Regions from separate parts of the Nonomuraea sp. WAC 01424 genome, predicted to be linked through region 2. Evidence: riboswitches for the same ligand, from Rfam matches in the RefSeq annotation. Region 2 holds a riboswitch; each other region holds the start of a gene.
What was found. A riboswitch is a leader RNA that binds a small molecule or an ion and turns the genes downstream of it on or off. The one in region 2 is predicted to bind cyclic di-AMP.

Region 1 (4,654 bases), on a different contig from region 2:
GGCTGCCGTCGGGGGTGATGGCGTAGATCTTGCGGCCCCGCGCGCCCTCGGCCTCGACCGTCACCAGGCCGTCGGCGGCCATCTTGACCAGCTCGGGATAGATCTGTGTGTGCCCGGCCTGCCAGACGTGGTTGAGCGAGTGCTCGAACCTCTTGGCCAGGTCGTAGCCGCTGGCCGGGCCTTTGGCGGTGAGCAGGCCGAGGAGCGCGATCCGCAGGGACATGCACTCAGCATATCGAAGACTTGACATGTCAGCTCTTACATATCAATCTTCACCTGTGACTAATGACATGAAGACCAAGGGCAACGGCCTGGTGTTGCTGGCGGTGCTCGGCGGGATGTTCCTGGCGATGCTCGACCAGACGATCGTGGGCACCGCGCTGCCCCGCATCACCGGCGAACTGGGCGGCACGGAGCTGTACACGTGGGTGGTCACCGCCTATCTGCTCACCTCCACCGTGACCGTGCCGCTGTACGGCAGGCTCTCCGACCAGCACGGCAGGAAGCCGCTGCTGCTCCTCGGGATGTCGGTGTTCGTGGCCGGGTCGGCGCTGTGCGGCCTCGCCCAGGACATGACCCAGCTCATCGCCTTCCGCGCGGTGCAGGGGCTGGGTGCCGGCGCGCTGCTGCCGCTCTCGCTGGCGCTGGTGATGGAGATGTTCCCGCCCGGACGCAACGGCGCCCGGGTGCAGGGCGCGCTCGGCGGCGTGATGGCGTTGACGTACCTGGCCGGGCCGTTTCTGGGCGGGCTGTTCACCGACCACGCGAGCTGGCGGTGGGCCTTCTACGTGAACGTGCCGCTCGGGATCGTGCTGATCGCGATCGTGGTGCTGCGGCTGCCGTTCCGTCCCGGTACGGGCGGCGAGGGCCGGCCGGACTACGCGGGCATCGCGGTGTTCAGCGTGGCCGTCAGCGCGCTGCTGCTCGGCCTGACCGAGAAGGGCCTGGACGGCAACTCCTGGACCTCGTTGCCCGTGGCCGGGCCGATCCTGCTGGCGCTGGTGCTGCTGGTCGTGTTCGTGCTGGTGGAGCGGCGGGTGGCGAGCCCGATCATGCCGCTGCACCTGTTCCGGGACCGCACGTACACGCTGGTCAACGCGACCTCGTTCTTCACGGCCTTCTGCATGTACGCCGGTGTGGTGTTCCTGCCGCGTTACTTCCAGCAGGCGCTGGGTGTCAGCGCCACCGAGTCGGGGCTGCGGATCTACCCGATGACGCTGGCCATGGTGGCGGGCAGCGCGCTCATGGGCACGCTGATGTCCAGGACGCGCACGTACAAGCCGTGGCTGGTCGTGGCGCCGTTCCTGCTCGTGGCCGGCAGCCTGCTCTGCCTGAACCTGACCCTGCGTACCGACGGACTGGTGCTGGCCGGGTGGATGGTGCTCATCGGGCTCGGCATGGGCCCGATGTTGTCGGGGCTGACCGTGGCCGTGCAGCAGGCCGTCGAGCCGCGGTACATCGGCACGGCCTCGGCCAACCTGACCTTCTTCCGGCAGATCGGCGGCTCGGTGGCGCTGGCGCTGGGCGGCACCGCGTACACCTCGGTCATCGGCACGGACGCGCCCGTCCACGGGCTCGCGGCCGCCCACGCCTCGGCGGCGGCCGTGGTGATCCCGTCGCTGGGGGTGGCAGGCGCGGTGGTCGCCCTGGTCGCGCTGGTCATGATGCCGCGCGCGCTGGTGGAGGAGGCGCCGGCGGCGGAAAACAGAGTGGAGGCCGGTTTCGCGTCGTAAGCGACGTCATGCGAAGCTGTGGATGTCCCCAACACCAGGAGGTCCTCATGGCGGAAACACCGGAGCCGGAAGTCGACGAGACTCCCGAGGACGAGATGAAGCGCAAGTTCCGCGAGGCGCTGGAACGCAAGCGCAACCAGCACGCCGACTCGGCCGCGGGTGGCAAGGGCGTGGACCCGTCGAAGATCCACGGGGCGCACGGTCCGGCCGCGAGTAAAAGATCCTTCAGGCGCAAGAGCGGCGGCTGAAAGGCCCAATTTCTCTGGGGGTACGGCATGCCGTGCCCCCTTTCTCTTTGCCGCGACAGGTAGATCTTTACCCGATTCATGACGATTCGTTTGTATTTGTCCGTTTCTCTGGGTACGGTCTTAACCAATTACCAGCTGGTGGCGTAGTCCCTACCAGGAGAGGGGCGACAGCTGGCGCCGAATCCCGACTTGTCGGGAACCGGGGACCCATCTCATTGGGGTGAATCCGGCCATGTGCCGGTAGGGCATCTCCACGCCCGAACCCGTCAGCTAACCCGGTAGGCGAGATGGAGAGGACTTCACCCGCATGTACCACCTCGTCGTTCCCCCAGGCAGTGTAGTGACGGCCGCCTGCTGAGCGGCCTCTTCCCCGACTTTCCCCCACGCGCCGCGTAACCGCCCTTTCGGCGCTCTGCCCGGTTACGGACCGTAGTCGCGCGCGTTCCCCCTGTCCCCTCGCGAAGGACTCACTGCTTCATGTCTGCTCGATTTGGCCTGCGTTCCATCGCCCTGTTGTCCGCGTCCGCCCTGGGCGCGCTGACCATCGGCGCCACCTGCGCCCACGCCGACACCGGCGACGACCAGAAGGTCCTGCTCAAGGGGTCCACCACGGCCTCCTACTTCTGGGACGACTCCTCCGGCCGCGCCGGCGACACCGGACTTCCCGCCAGTGGCAAGCCCATGCAGAAGGGCCTGGCCGCCAGCCCGAGCTGGCCCCTGATGACCGAGGGTTACGTGACGTTCAACGGCAAGAAGATGCCGTTCTTCGTCGGCGACCGCGGCCCCGGCGTGCCCTCCAATCGCGGGGTCATGCTCGACCTCGACGCCAAGACCTTCGCCGAACTGACCGGCGGCAGCTTCAACTCCGACACCCTGGGCGTGGACGGCAACGGCGGCCGCGGCCACATCAAGATCGACTACGTCATCACCAAGTGGGGCGACGGCAAGGGCAAGAAGAACTACCCCGTGGCCTTCTCGACCGGCGCGTGGAGCAGGTACGACTCGAACCCCGCCGAGCCGCCCAAGGTCGAGGCCGCCCAGTCCGCCGACGACGCCGCCGGTTCCGCCGGTGGCCAGGAGGGGATCGGCAAGTCCGTCGCGATGGGCGGCACCGTCATGGCCGGCGTGCTGGTGGTGGCCGGTGGCGGCGTGGTACTCAACAACGAGCGCCTGCGCAAGCTCCTGAACGACTGATCCCTGGACATACGGCTCTTTACGCCGAACGACCAGAATGACATTCTGGTCGCTGTGATCCAGCGCGCAGCCGCGAACGGCATCGAGATCGCCTACGAGAGCTTCGGCTCCTCTGCGGGACGGCCCCTGCTGCTCATCATGGGACTCGGCGCCCAGCTCATCCACTGGGACGACGACTTCTGTGAACTCCTGGCCGAGCAGGGGCACCACGTCGTCAGGTTCGACAACCGCGACGCGGGCCTGTCCACCCATCTCCACGACGAGGGCGTTCCCCAATGGGGGGCGCCTTCGCCGTATTTGCTGGACGACCTGGCCGACGACAGCGCCGCCCTCATGGACGTCCTGGGATGGCCCGCCGCGCACGTCGTCGGCGCCTCGATGGGCGGGATGATCGCCCAGGCGCTGGCCATCCGGCATCCCGGCCGCGTGCTGAGCCTGACCTCGATCATGTCCACGCCCAGCCCCCAGGCGGCTCCGCCGACCGAGGCGGCCGCAGCGGTGCTGCTCGCCAAGGCCGCCGCGGACCGCGAGGCGGTCGTCGCCGACGCGCTGCGGACCTGGGCCGTGATCGGCTCCCCCGGCTACGAGCTGGACCGCGAACGTGTCAGCAGGCTGGCCGGGCTCGCCTTCGACCGCTGCCACGACCCGGCCGGCTCGGCCCGCCAGCTCGCCGCCATCCTGGCCTCGGGCGACCGTACGTCGCCGCTGGGCGAGCTGAAGGTGCCCGCGCTGGTCATCCACGGCGAGGACGACCAGCTCGTGCCGGTCGCCGGTGGCCGGGCCACGGCCGCCGCCATCCCGGGCGCCCGCCTGGTCACGTACCCGGGCATGGGACACGACCTGCCGCGCCCGCTCTGGCCCGCCATCGTCGCCGAGGTCGGCGCGCACACCGGCTCCGTGACGGCGGCCGTCACGGAGCCGTGAGGCGGTGTTCAGAGCTCCAGCTTCTCCTCGATGACCTTGAGCATGTGCCGCGCCAGGGCCAGGTTGGCGCGGTTGCGGTCGAGGGCGAGGTAGAGGAAGAGGCCCTTGCCGCTGCGGCCGGTGATCGGGCGGATGATGTGGTACTGGGCGGTGAGCGTGATCAGGATGTCCTCGATGCCGTCCTTGAGGCCCAGCGAGTCCATCGTGCGCAGCTTGGCCTTCATGACCTCGGTGTTCCCCGCGGCCGCGACCTGGAGATCCAGCTCCTTCGAGCCGCCGAGCGTGCCGAGCGCCATGCCGCTGCCGTGGTCGACGATCGCCGCGCCGATCGTGCCGTCGATGCCCATCATCTCCTTGAGGGAGACGTCCATGCCTGCCATGCTTTTCCTCCGCTTCGGTCGGGATGGTCAGTGCTTGCGTGCCACGGCGGCCACGGAGGCCGCCGTCTTCCTGCCCTCCAGCCGGAGGAGCCCGACGTTGGCGCCGGGTCCCGCCAGGACCGTGAGGACGATGGTGGGGCCCGCGGCGTAGAAGGCCACGAAACCGGCGGTGCCG
Region 2 (4,654 bases):
ACGAGGATCGCGTCGGGCCTGGTGCGCTCGGCCAGGCGGCGCAGCGACCGCGCCGACAACACCGGGGGCGCCGCGCGCCCGCCCACCGCCGCCGCGATCTGCTCCGCCGAGGGCGCGATCGGGGTACGCACCACCACCAGCTCCGTCTCGCAGCCCGCGGGCAGGTCGTCGAGCAGGCAGGCCGCCCACTTCAGATACGAGTCGGAGTCGGCTACCGCCAGCACCCTCACCTGGAAGCTCCTGTCAAATGCGATCGCAGGTCGGGGGCCGCCCTGCTGGTCCACCAATCGTCGGGCACCTCGACGGGCTCGACCTCGACACCGCGCGGGCCGAGCAGCACCCGCAGCGAGGTGATCGCGGTCGAGGGGAGGCTGAGCACCCGCTGCCCGGCGTCGAGGCCGCGCAGCGTCAGCTCGGCCGGCACGCCCGCGTCGTGCACGGTGATGCCGGGGCGCTCCCTGATCAGCGCGAGGTCGACGGGGTCCTCGCGGCGGTGCGGGTAGTAGGCCAGCGGCTCGCGGCCGGCCAGCTCGGTCAGCCAGCGCAGGTAATGGTCGCGGTGCACCAGGCCGTTGCGGACCAGGGAGGTGCCGAGGACGACCGTGCGCTCGGCGGGGCCGTGGACGCTGGGCGGCTGGGCGCGCAGCCAGGCGAAGTCGTGGCGTACGAGGTCGACGCCCGCCTCGCGGACGGCGGCGGCCAGCTCGTCGGGGACGGGCAGCGCGGTGAAGACCGACACGCGGCTCATCCGCAGCCGCAGCGCGGCGGCCAGGCCGAGCAGCGCGCGCGTCCGCGACGGCGTCGCCCGCGCCCGCAGCAGCGGCCGGTACGGCCCGGCGGCCAGCAGTTCGAGCAGCCTGAGCGTGGCCAGGCCGTCGTCCACGATGACGATGCGGCCGGGGTTGGAGGTCAGCCAGCGCATCTGGACCTTGCCGGAGAAGGCGTCGCCGACGGCCTGGACGCGGCGCGGCATGCCCTCGCGCGGCTCGTCCAGCACCAGGCCGGCGGGCAGGTCGAGGCGGCGCAGCTCCTTGCGGGTGGCCCGCAGCGGACGCAGCCCGGCGCGCGGCACGACGAGGGTCTGCGGACCGAGGAGCCCGGCATGGTGGGCCTCGACGGCGCACAGCATCTGGAGCGGAGACTCCACCCAGGCCGACGCCTGTCTGACCACTCTGTTTCCCCCAGCCGGTGGATGGCCTTGCACGACCCGCCTCAAGGTAGCCCGGCCTGCTTAAGCCGCAAGAAACGACACGTGAACAATGGAGGGTATGAACTCGCTGATGCTCAACACAGACGGTGTGCAGATCCCGCAGCTCGGCTTCGGCGTCTGGCAGGTCCCGGCCGACGAGGCCGAGCGGGCCGTCACGACCGCGCTGCGCGCCGGATACCGGCATATCGACACCGCCGCCGCCTACGAGAACGAGGAGGGCGTCGGCGGCGTCGTGCGCGCCGCCGGGATTCCCCGGGAGAAGGTGTTCGTCACCACCAAGCTGTGGAACGGCGACCACGGCCGGGCCGAGCAGGCCTTCGACGAGAGCCTGGCCCGGCTGGGCCTCGACTACGTAGATCTTTTCCTGATCCACTGGCCGGTGCCCCAGCAGGACAAGTACGTACAGGCGTGGCGCGCGATCGAGAAGATCTACCGGGACGGCCGGGCCAAGGCCATCGGGGTCTCCAACTTCACCGTCGCCACCCTGACCCGGCTGATGAACGAGACCGACATCACGCCCTCGATCAACCAGATCGAGCTGCACCCGTACTTCCAGCAGCGCGAGATGCGGGCCTTCCACGAGGCCAACGGCATCCTGACCGAGGCGTGGAGCCCGCTCGGGCAGGGCAAGGGACTGCTGGCCGACCCGGCGCTCGGCGTGTTGTCGGAGAAGTACGGCAGGACGCCCGCGCAGATCGTGTTGCGCTGGCACCTCCAGCTCGGCAACGTGGCGATCCCCAAGTCGGTCACCCCGGCGCGGATCGAGGAGAACCTCGACGTGTTCGGCTTCATCCTCGACGCCGAGGACATGGCGGCCCTCGGCGCGATGAACGCGGGGCGGCGCATCGGGCCCGACCCCGACTCGTTCAACCTGACCTGAGCGCTCTACGATCTCGGGCGTGCGAGATTTCACGTGGGGGATAGCGGCGACCGGCGGCATCGCGCGTACCGTGGGGGCGGCCATCGTGGCCGAGCCGGGCATGGGGGTGGCCGCCGTCGGCTCGCGGAGCCTGGTCAGGGCGCGGGCGCTGGCCCTGCCGCTGGGCGCCGAGTCGGCCTACGACTCCTACGAGGCCCTGTGCGCCGATCCGGCCGTCGACGCGGTCTACGTCGCCACCCCGCACGCCCAGCACCTGGAGGTGGCCGAGGCCGCCATCGCGGCGGGCAAGTCGGTGTTGTGCGAGAAGCCGCTGGCGGCCACTGTGGCCGACGCCGAGCGCATGGTGGCGCTGGCGCGCGCGGCCGGGGTCTTCCTCATGGAAGCCATGTGGATGCGCTTCAACCCGCTGATCCAGCGGGTGGCGGCCGATCCGCGCTTCGGTGAGATCCGTTCGGTGCGGGCCTCGTTCGGGTTCGCGCTGCCCTACGATCCCGCCCACCGGTTGTGGGCGCCGGAGCTGGGCGGCGGGGCCCTGCTCGACCTCGGGATCTACCCGTTCGGGCTGGCTCAGCTCCTGCTCGGCATGCCGGAGGGGCTGCGGGTGACCGGCTCGCTGGCGCCCAGCGGGGTCGACGCCGAGGCGGGCGGGGTGCTGCTCTACCCGGGCGGACGGCGGGCGCTGGTGGACGTGTCGCTGCTCGCGCACCACCCCAACGACGCGAGCGTGGTGGGCACGTCGATGCGGGCCGACATCCGGGCGCCGTTCTGGGCGCCGGAGCGGGTGTTGTTGTCGGGGCCGTCGATGGAGCCGGAGGAGCTGGTGCTCGATCCGGCGGACAACGGCTACGCCGGGGAGCTGCGCGAGGTGCGCGCCGCCACGGCCGAGGGCCGTACCGAGAGCACGATCATGCCGCTTGACGAATCCCTTGCCATGATGGGACTTCTGGCCGACGCGCGCGGACAACTCTCCTAGCTGGGCCTTTAGGCAGTTGCCACACTCTTGCCCGATGTATTACCTTGTGGGGCATCTCGTGGCAGACGTCCGGTTTGTCCGACTTTGTTCAACCATCGCACGACATTTCACAGGATCGTCCTGTGACCGCTGAATCCGCCTCCGGGCGGAACCGGGGACCCACGTCCTTTGGGGTGAATCGGCACTTCGGTGCCGTAGGGCAGCTTCCACGTCCGAACCCGTCAGCTAACCCGGTAAGCGGCATGGAAGCAAGGAGTTAATGCCCTCGATGGCCATACACCGTCTCTCCCGTGCCCCGAAGATCAACTACGCCCGCGCCCCGCTCGGCGTGACCGTCATCGCCTCCGCGCTCGGCGCCCACGCCACCGCCGCGAGCGCCGACACCACCGACCCGGCCGCCGCCTCCGCGCAGGCGGCCGTCGCGCCCGAGGCCGCCACCCAGGCCCGCATCCCCACCGAGACCCAGGTCAACGTGACCGCCGCCCAGGTGCTGGCCATGGCCAAGGCCCAGGTCGGCACCTCGGAGAACGCCTACGGCGGCGGCACCAAGTTCCAGAAGTGGTACGCCGACTCCCAGCGCGCCGACGAGACCGTCGCCCGCGACGGCGGCAGCCGCCAGGACTACATCAACGCCCCCTGGTGCTCGATGTTCGTCTCCTGGGTCGGCGAGGAGACCGGCGCCCGCCCGCAGGTCGGCTGGGACGCCTGGACCGTCGCCCACGCCAAGTGGTTCGCCGCCAACAAGCGCTGGGGCAGCCAGGCCAAGCCCGGCGCCGTGGTCTTCTTCTCCTGGAGCGGCAGCAAGAACCTGGGCGCCATCCAGCACGTCGGCTTCGTCGTCAAGGACAACCACGACGGCACGATCTCCACGATCGAGGGCAACACCGGCAACGGCAAGGTCGAGGAGCGCGTCCGTCCGAAGTCGCAGGTCGTCGGCTACGGCTACCCGCAGTACGCGGGCTGACCCCCGGCTTTCGAGCGCGTGTCCCCGTGGGGGACGCGCGCTCGCCGCGTCTCAGGGCCGCACCGCGAGCAGCGAGTACAGGATCGGCAGGTTCGTCCCGTCGACGGGGAACCGGTGGAGGCCGTCCGCGCCCGCGGCCAGCAGCCCGCGCGGGTCCATCTCGGTCGCGACGTGCTCGCCCAGCTCGGCCACCGTGAGCCCGGCCCGCGCCGCCGCGGTGACGATCTCCCCCACCGAGTACGGGTACTGCACCGACTCCTGGGCCTCGGTCACCACCCCGGCGTCGGCGTACGTGCCGGTCACCGTCTCCCGGTGGGCCTCGCCGCCGCCGTAGGGCCAGTCGGCGACCAGCGGGTCGACCGAGGCCACGGTCTGGTAGGCCGGATGCAGGTCGACCAGCACCAGCCGCCCGCCGGGCCGCAGCGCCATGGCCGCCCCGCGCATCCACGCGCCGAGGTCGCCGATCCAGCACAACACGCCGTACGTGGCCACCACCACGTCGAAGCCGCCGGCCAGCTCCTCGGGCAGCCGCTGCGTGTCGGCCTCCACGAAGGCCGCCGCCAGCCCGGCCCGCGCGGCCAGGTCGCGAGCCCGCGCGACCGCCACCGGGGAGAAGTCGACGCCGGT
Region 3 (4,654 bases), on a different contig from region 2:
GGAAAATTTTGCGAAAAGGCATCTTCCCAGGTGCAGATGCCTCAACGAAGATCTTTTACCGCCCGCGTTCCGGCCAGCCTGTCATGCGGCCCGCGCTCCAACGGCTTGTCGATCAGGATGAGCAGCCCGACGCCGAACAGCAGCATTCCGGCCAGCAGATTGACCACCGGAATGCCCATCAGGACGACCGGCCCGGGATAGACCAGAGCCCGTTTCAGCAGAGCCGACCGCGGAAGGTCGTCCGGCGCCAGGCGAATCCTCATGATCGCCTTGCCGAAGGTCCTGCGCCGCCGGCAATGGGCCCGCCAGTCATAGACCACATAACCCAGGCCCGCCAGGAACCAGGCGCAGGCCCCGGGGAGCCGCCCGTCGAACCCCTCCGACATCCCGACAGTTCGGAAGATGCCCCACAGGATGATGAACAGAATGTAATAGAAGACCCCGAAGACGAGCGCCTCAATGAAGCGGGCGGCGAGGCGTTCCCACCATTCCGCGGGCACGGCGCCCGTCCACGACGGTGTCCCGGCCATATCCCACCTCACGCGGTCGGCGGTCGTACCCCCCATTTTGGTACGCCCCGCACACACAAAACAGAGGCCGGCGGGAAGCCGGCCCCTGTTTTACGCTGACGCGGGATTACTTGATCTTCACGACCACCGTGCCCGCGAACTTGTCCGCGAACGTCTGCTGCAGCGGCTTGTCCCACAGCTGCGAGGCGCCGTTGACCGCGACGCACGCCCAGCCGATCAGCCATCCCAGGAGCGGGATGATGCTGAGGATGTAGCCGCCCCAGGTGACGCCGGCGCGCTTGATCGCGACGTCGGTCCCGAGCCCGCCGGGAGCCAGGGCCTGGCCCACCGGCACGACCTTGATCCCCATGACCATCTTGCCGACCGTCTGGCCGTTCGACTTCGTCATGAAGAACTCGTAGACCACCCAGAGAGCGGTCGAGATGATCGTCGACAGGATGCCGATGAGGAAGGCCGAGAAGAGGCCGGAGGTGGCTCCGCTCGCCGAGTCGTAACCGACCGCGAACAGCCCCAGGATGAGGTTGATCACGAAGTTCACGACCATGAGGATGACGCCGTCGACGATCCTCGCGACCAGACGCTGCCACCACTCCGCCAGGGGGGCCGGAGCGCCTGGGGGCTGCACGCCGACGGGCTGGCCGTAGCCGGGCTGACCGTAGGGCTGCGACTGCTGCTGGCCGTAGCCCTGCTGCCCGTAGCCCTGCTGGGCGTACTGCTGCTGGTCGCCGTACTGCTGCTGGCCGTACTGGTCCTGCTGGCCGTAGCCGGGCTGGGAGTACTGCTGGCCGGAGGACTGCGGCTGCTGGCCGTAGCCCTGCTGCTGACCGTACTGGGCGTCCTGCCCATAGCCCTGCTGCTGGCCGGAGGAGGGCTGCTGGCCGTAACCCTGCTGGCCGTACTGCTGCTGGGCCTGGCCCTGCTGGCCGTAACCCTGGTCATAGCCCTGCTGCTGGCCGTAACCCTGCTGACCCGAGGCGGCCTGCTGGCCGTACTGGTCCTGCTGGCCGTACTGGTCCTGCTGGCCGTAGCCGGGCTGGGAGTACTGCTGGCCGGAGGACTGCGGCTGCTGACCGTAACCCTGCTGCTGACCGTACTGGGCATCCTGCCCATAGCCCTGCTGCTGGCCGTAGCCCTGCTGACCCGAGGCGGCCTGCTGGCCGTACTGGGGTTGCTGGCCGTAGCCCTGCTGCTGGCCGTGCTGGGGTTGCTGACCGTATTGGGGTTGCTGGCCGTAGCCTTGTTGCTGCTGTCCGTATTGGGGCTGGCCGTAGGCGTCGTCCGCCCGGTAGCCGACCACAGTGACGTCCGGGTCGGGCTCACCGGGGCGACGCCCTTGGTACTGCCCGTACTCCGAGGGGTTCTCCCCGGAATCGTCCTGTGGATACGGCGGCTGTCCGGTGCTCACCGTGTCACCTCGCTTCGAGTGCGCATGTGGCACGTGTCAGGACACATGCCTGTGCTGCCCAACGTATCGACATAGGTATCAACAATCACCTTTCCATGTGGTCAAGGTCCGCGTCACCCGATGTCAGATGCAGCAGCATGCGGGTGTTGCCAAGGGTGTTCGGCTTGACGTGTTCCAGGTCGAGGAACTCCGCCACACCCTCGTCGTACGAGGCCAGCAACTCGGCGTAGACCTCGGGTGAGACCGGTGTGCCCTGGATGGGGCGGAAACCGTGCCTCGCGAAGAAGTCGACCTCAAAAGTCAGACAGAATACACGCCGCAGCCCCAGATCCTTCGCCTGCCGGACGAGCGCCGAGACGATCCGGTGCCCGACCCCCGCTCCCCGGCACGCCGGATCGACGGCCACGGTACGAACCTCGGCGAGATCCTCCCAGAGAACGTGGAGCGCGCCGCAGCCGACGACCTCCCCGCCCCTCTCGGCCACCCAGAACTCCTGGACGTCCTCGTACAGCGTGACCGTGGCCTTCTCCAGGAGCCGCGGCCCCGCACCCGCGTAGGTGTCCACGAGACGCCTGACCGCGCGCACGTCGGGCGTGCGCGCGCGCCGGACCACGACCGCGGTCTCGGGGACTGCCACTTCGGCCACCTGCTCCATGGCTATCCAGGGTACAGATCTCATTACGGCTCGGCCCTAAATCCCACGTCTCGGGCATCTCATCACATCTCGTGGTCACGCAAACACGGTCTGACTTGGAGCTTTCCTCCAGTCCTCGACCTCCAGAATTTTGGACAAACAGGGCAGAAGCCCGCTTCCGTACGGCTACCCACGAGATCACCTTGTGACCCTTCAGTTGTGAAACCTCTACAGAGTCGGCAGTTCCGGTTGAGCGCGAACCCGGAGTGCATTAGTGTCCAGCGACGATGTTCTCCGCGTAATGCGCGCGGAAAGACACGCCCAATTCCCGCGAGGGAAGCCGGGGAACCATCGGTGGCGAGCACCTCGCGCCACCACTTGGGGTGAATCCGATCATCTCGGTAGGGCTGCTCCGGCCCGAACCCGTCAGCTAACCCGGCCGGCGTCGATGAGAGGGGCTTGGTTGGTGAAGCGCACGCTCGACCGTGAGGGGAAGCCGGCGGGCAGACACGCCCGCCCCCGGGAACAGGCCAGGCGCTCCCGCCGCCTCGGCGTCATCGGCGTCTCCGTCGCCGCGCTCCTGTTCGCCGTCCCCGTCGGTTCTGCGGCCGCCGACCCGAAGCCGCCGCTCTCCGAGCTCGCCGACAAGGTGGAGAAGCTGCACGAGGAGATCGAGACGCTGTCCGAGGAGTACAACGGTCAGCGCGAACGGCTCAAGTCCGCCCAGAAGGCCAACGACTCCGCCCAGAAGACGCTGGCCAACAGCGAGTCCGACCTGGCCGCCAAGCGCGCCAAGGCCACGCAGCTCGCCCAGAACGCCTACATCACCGGCGGCCTGGACCGGGCACTCGCCTTCGCCCAGTCCGACGACCCCGAGACCTTCCTCGACCGCGCCGCGACCACGTACGCGCTGGAGCAGCAGCAGGGCGAGGAGGTCAACCAGCTCGCCCAGGCCATGGAGACCGCCGAGCGGGCCAGGGCCGGCGCCAAGACCCGCATCGCCGAGGTCCAGAAGATCGTCAGCGACCTGGAGAGCAAGCGCTCGAAGATCACCAAGCTGGTCTCCAAGGTCGAGGGCAACCTCTACCGGCGGGCCATCGGCGAGGCCGGCCGCCCGGGCTCGCGCGCCGTACGGGTCAACCTGCCGGTCATCGGCGGCGCCGAGGCCGCCCAGGCCGCCAAGTGGGCCCTCACCCAGCAGCTCAAGCCGTACGTGTGGGGCGCCGAAGGGCCCAGCTCCTACGACTGCTCCGGCCTGGTGATGGCCGCGTACCAGCGTGTGGGCATCTCGCTCCCCCACTACACCGGCGACCAGTGGACGGCCGGCACGCACGTCTCGCGTGACCAGCTACGTCCTGGCGACCTGGTCTTCTTCTACACCGACCTGCACCACGTCGGCATCTACATCGGCGGCGGCATGATGGTCCACGCCCCGCAGACGGGCGACGTCGTCCGGGTCGCCCCGATGGGAAGGCGGCCGTTCGCCGGCGCCGTCCGCATCGCGGACTGACCGGACGGACGTTCGCGACGCGAACCGAGCGGGGTGTTCGCATCGCGGAACGCGCCGGGCCCGTGGCCCGGCGCGCCGCCCGATGAAGCCGCTAGATGAGCTGGCGGCGCGCCGCCCAGGCCACGGCCTCGATCGCCGTGGCCACGCCGATCCGGTCGCAGATGCACCTCAGTCTCCGGCGCACGGTCCTTCCGCTGATATCCAGCCGTCTGCCGACCCGGTCGACGGTAACTCCTCTGGCCAGCTCGGCCAGTAACGCCAAATCCGCATGGCTCAGCTCTACGCCTTCAGTGAGCACATCCACCGGGAGCCCTCCCCCCCAACAGCAGAACTCGGACCTTTCAGTCGGAGCAAAGCCGCTCGTCTCGGTGAAGGTAAACGCATCCTGGAAAGGTCGTCAAGCGTGACAATGGCCGCCCTTGACCAGTGCTATTGACATGATCGCTTATATGTGACGTACTCGCCATATGTCGGCACGTCACGGCCCACTATGCACGGTCCAAACGATCTTTTCGGAAAGCCGGGCCCACAGTCGATGAACGCTACCGATCTCTTGGGTTTTGATCCCTCGGATC

Region 1: linked by a shared signal. The riboswitch ahead of DMB42_RS56385 (hypothetical protein) and the one ahead of DMB42_RS30510 (CHAP domain-containing protein) in region 2 are both predicted to bind cyclic di-AMP.
Region 3: linked by a shared signal. The riboswitch ahead of DMB42_RS34890 (C40 family peptidase) and the one ahead of DMB42_RS30510 (CHAP domain-containing protein) in region 2 are both predicted to bind cyclic di-AMP.

Annotation. Positions count from the first base shown of each region.
Region 1 covers NZ_QHHZ01000008.1:145,077-149,730, reverse strand. Annotated here, with positions in the region: gene DMB42_RS22805 (PadR family transcriptional regulator) at 1-223, opposite strand, end outside; gene DMB42_RS22800 (MDR family MFS transporter) at 279-1,733, shown strand; gene DMB42_RS22795 (DUF5302 domain-containing protein) at 1,781-1,981, shown strand; cyclic di-AMP (ydaO/yuaA leader) riboswitch at 2,147-2,281, shown strand; gene DMB42_RS56385 (hypothetical protein) at 2,459-3,175, shown strand; gene DMB42_RS22785 (alpha/beta fold hydrolase) at 3,230-4,099, shown strand; gene DMB42_RS22780 (hypothetical protein) at 4,108-4,479, opposite strand; gene DMB42_RS22775 (roadblock/LC7 domain-containing protein) at 4,507-4,654, opposite strand, start outside.
Region 2 covers NZ_QHHZ01000011.1:437,503-442,156, reverse strand. Annotated here, with positions in the region: gene DMB42_RS30530 (DUF6716 putative glycosyltransferase) at 1-230, opposite strand, end outside; gene DMB42_RS30525 (hypothetical protein) at 227-1,171, opposite strand; gene DMB42_RS30520 (aldo/keto reductase) at 1,269-2,090, shown strand; gene DMB42_RS30515 (Gfo/Idh/MocA family protein) at 2,110-3,063, shown strand; cyclic di-AMP (ydaO/yuaA leader) riboswitch at 3,181-3,318, shown strand; gene DMB42_RS30510 (CHAP domain-containing protein) at 3,332-4,027, shown strand; gene DMB42_RS30505 (class I SAM-dependent methyltransferase) at 4,079-4,654, opposite strand, start outside.
Region 3 covers NZ_QHHZ01000014.1:181,831-186,484, forward strand. Annotated here, with positions in the region: gene DMB42_RS34875 (RDD family protein) at 42-530, opposite strand; gene DMB42_RS34880 (RDD family protein) at 637-1,935, opposite strand; gene DMB42_RS34885 (amino-acid N-acetyltransferase) at 2,021-2,590, opposite strand; cyclic di-AMP (ydaO/yuaA leader) riboswitch at 2,878-3,029, shown strand; gene DMB42_RS34890 (C40 family peptidase) at 3,036-4,079, shown strand; gene DMB42_RS34895 (LuxR C-terminal-related transcriptional regulator) at 4,171-4,383, opposite strand.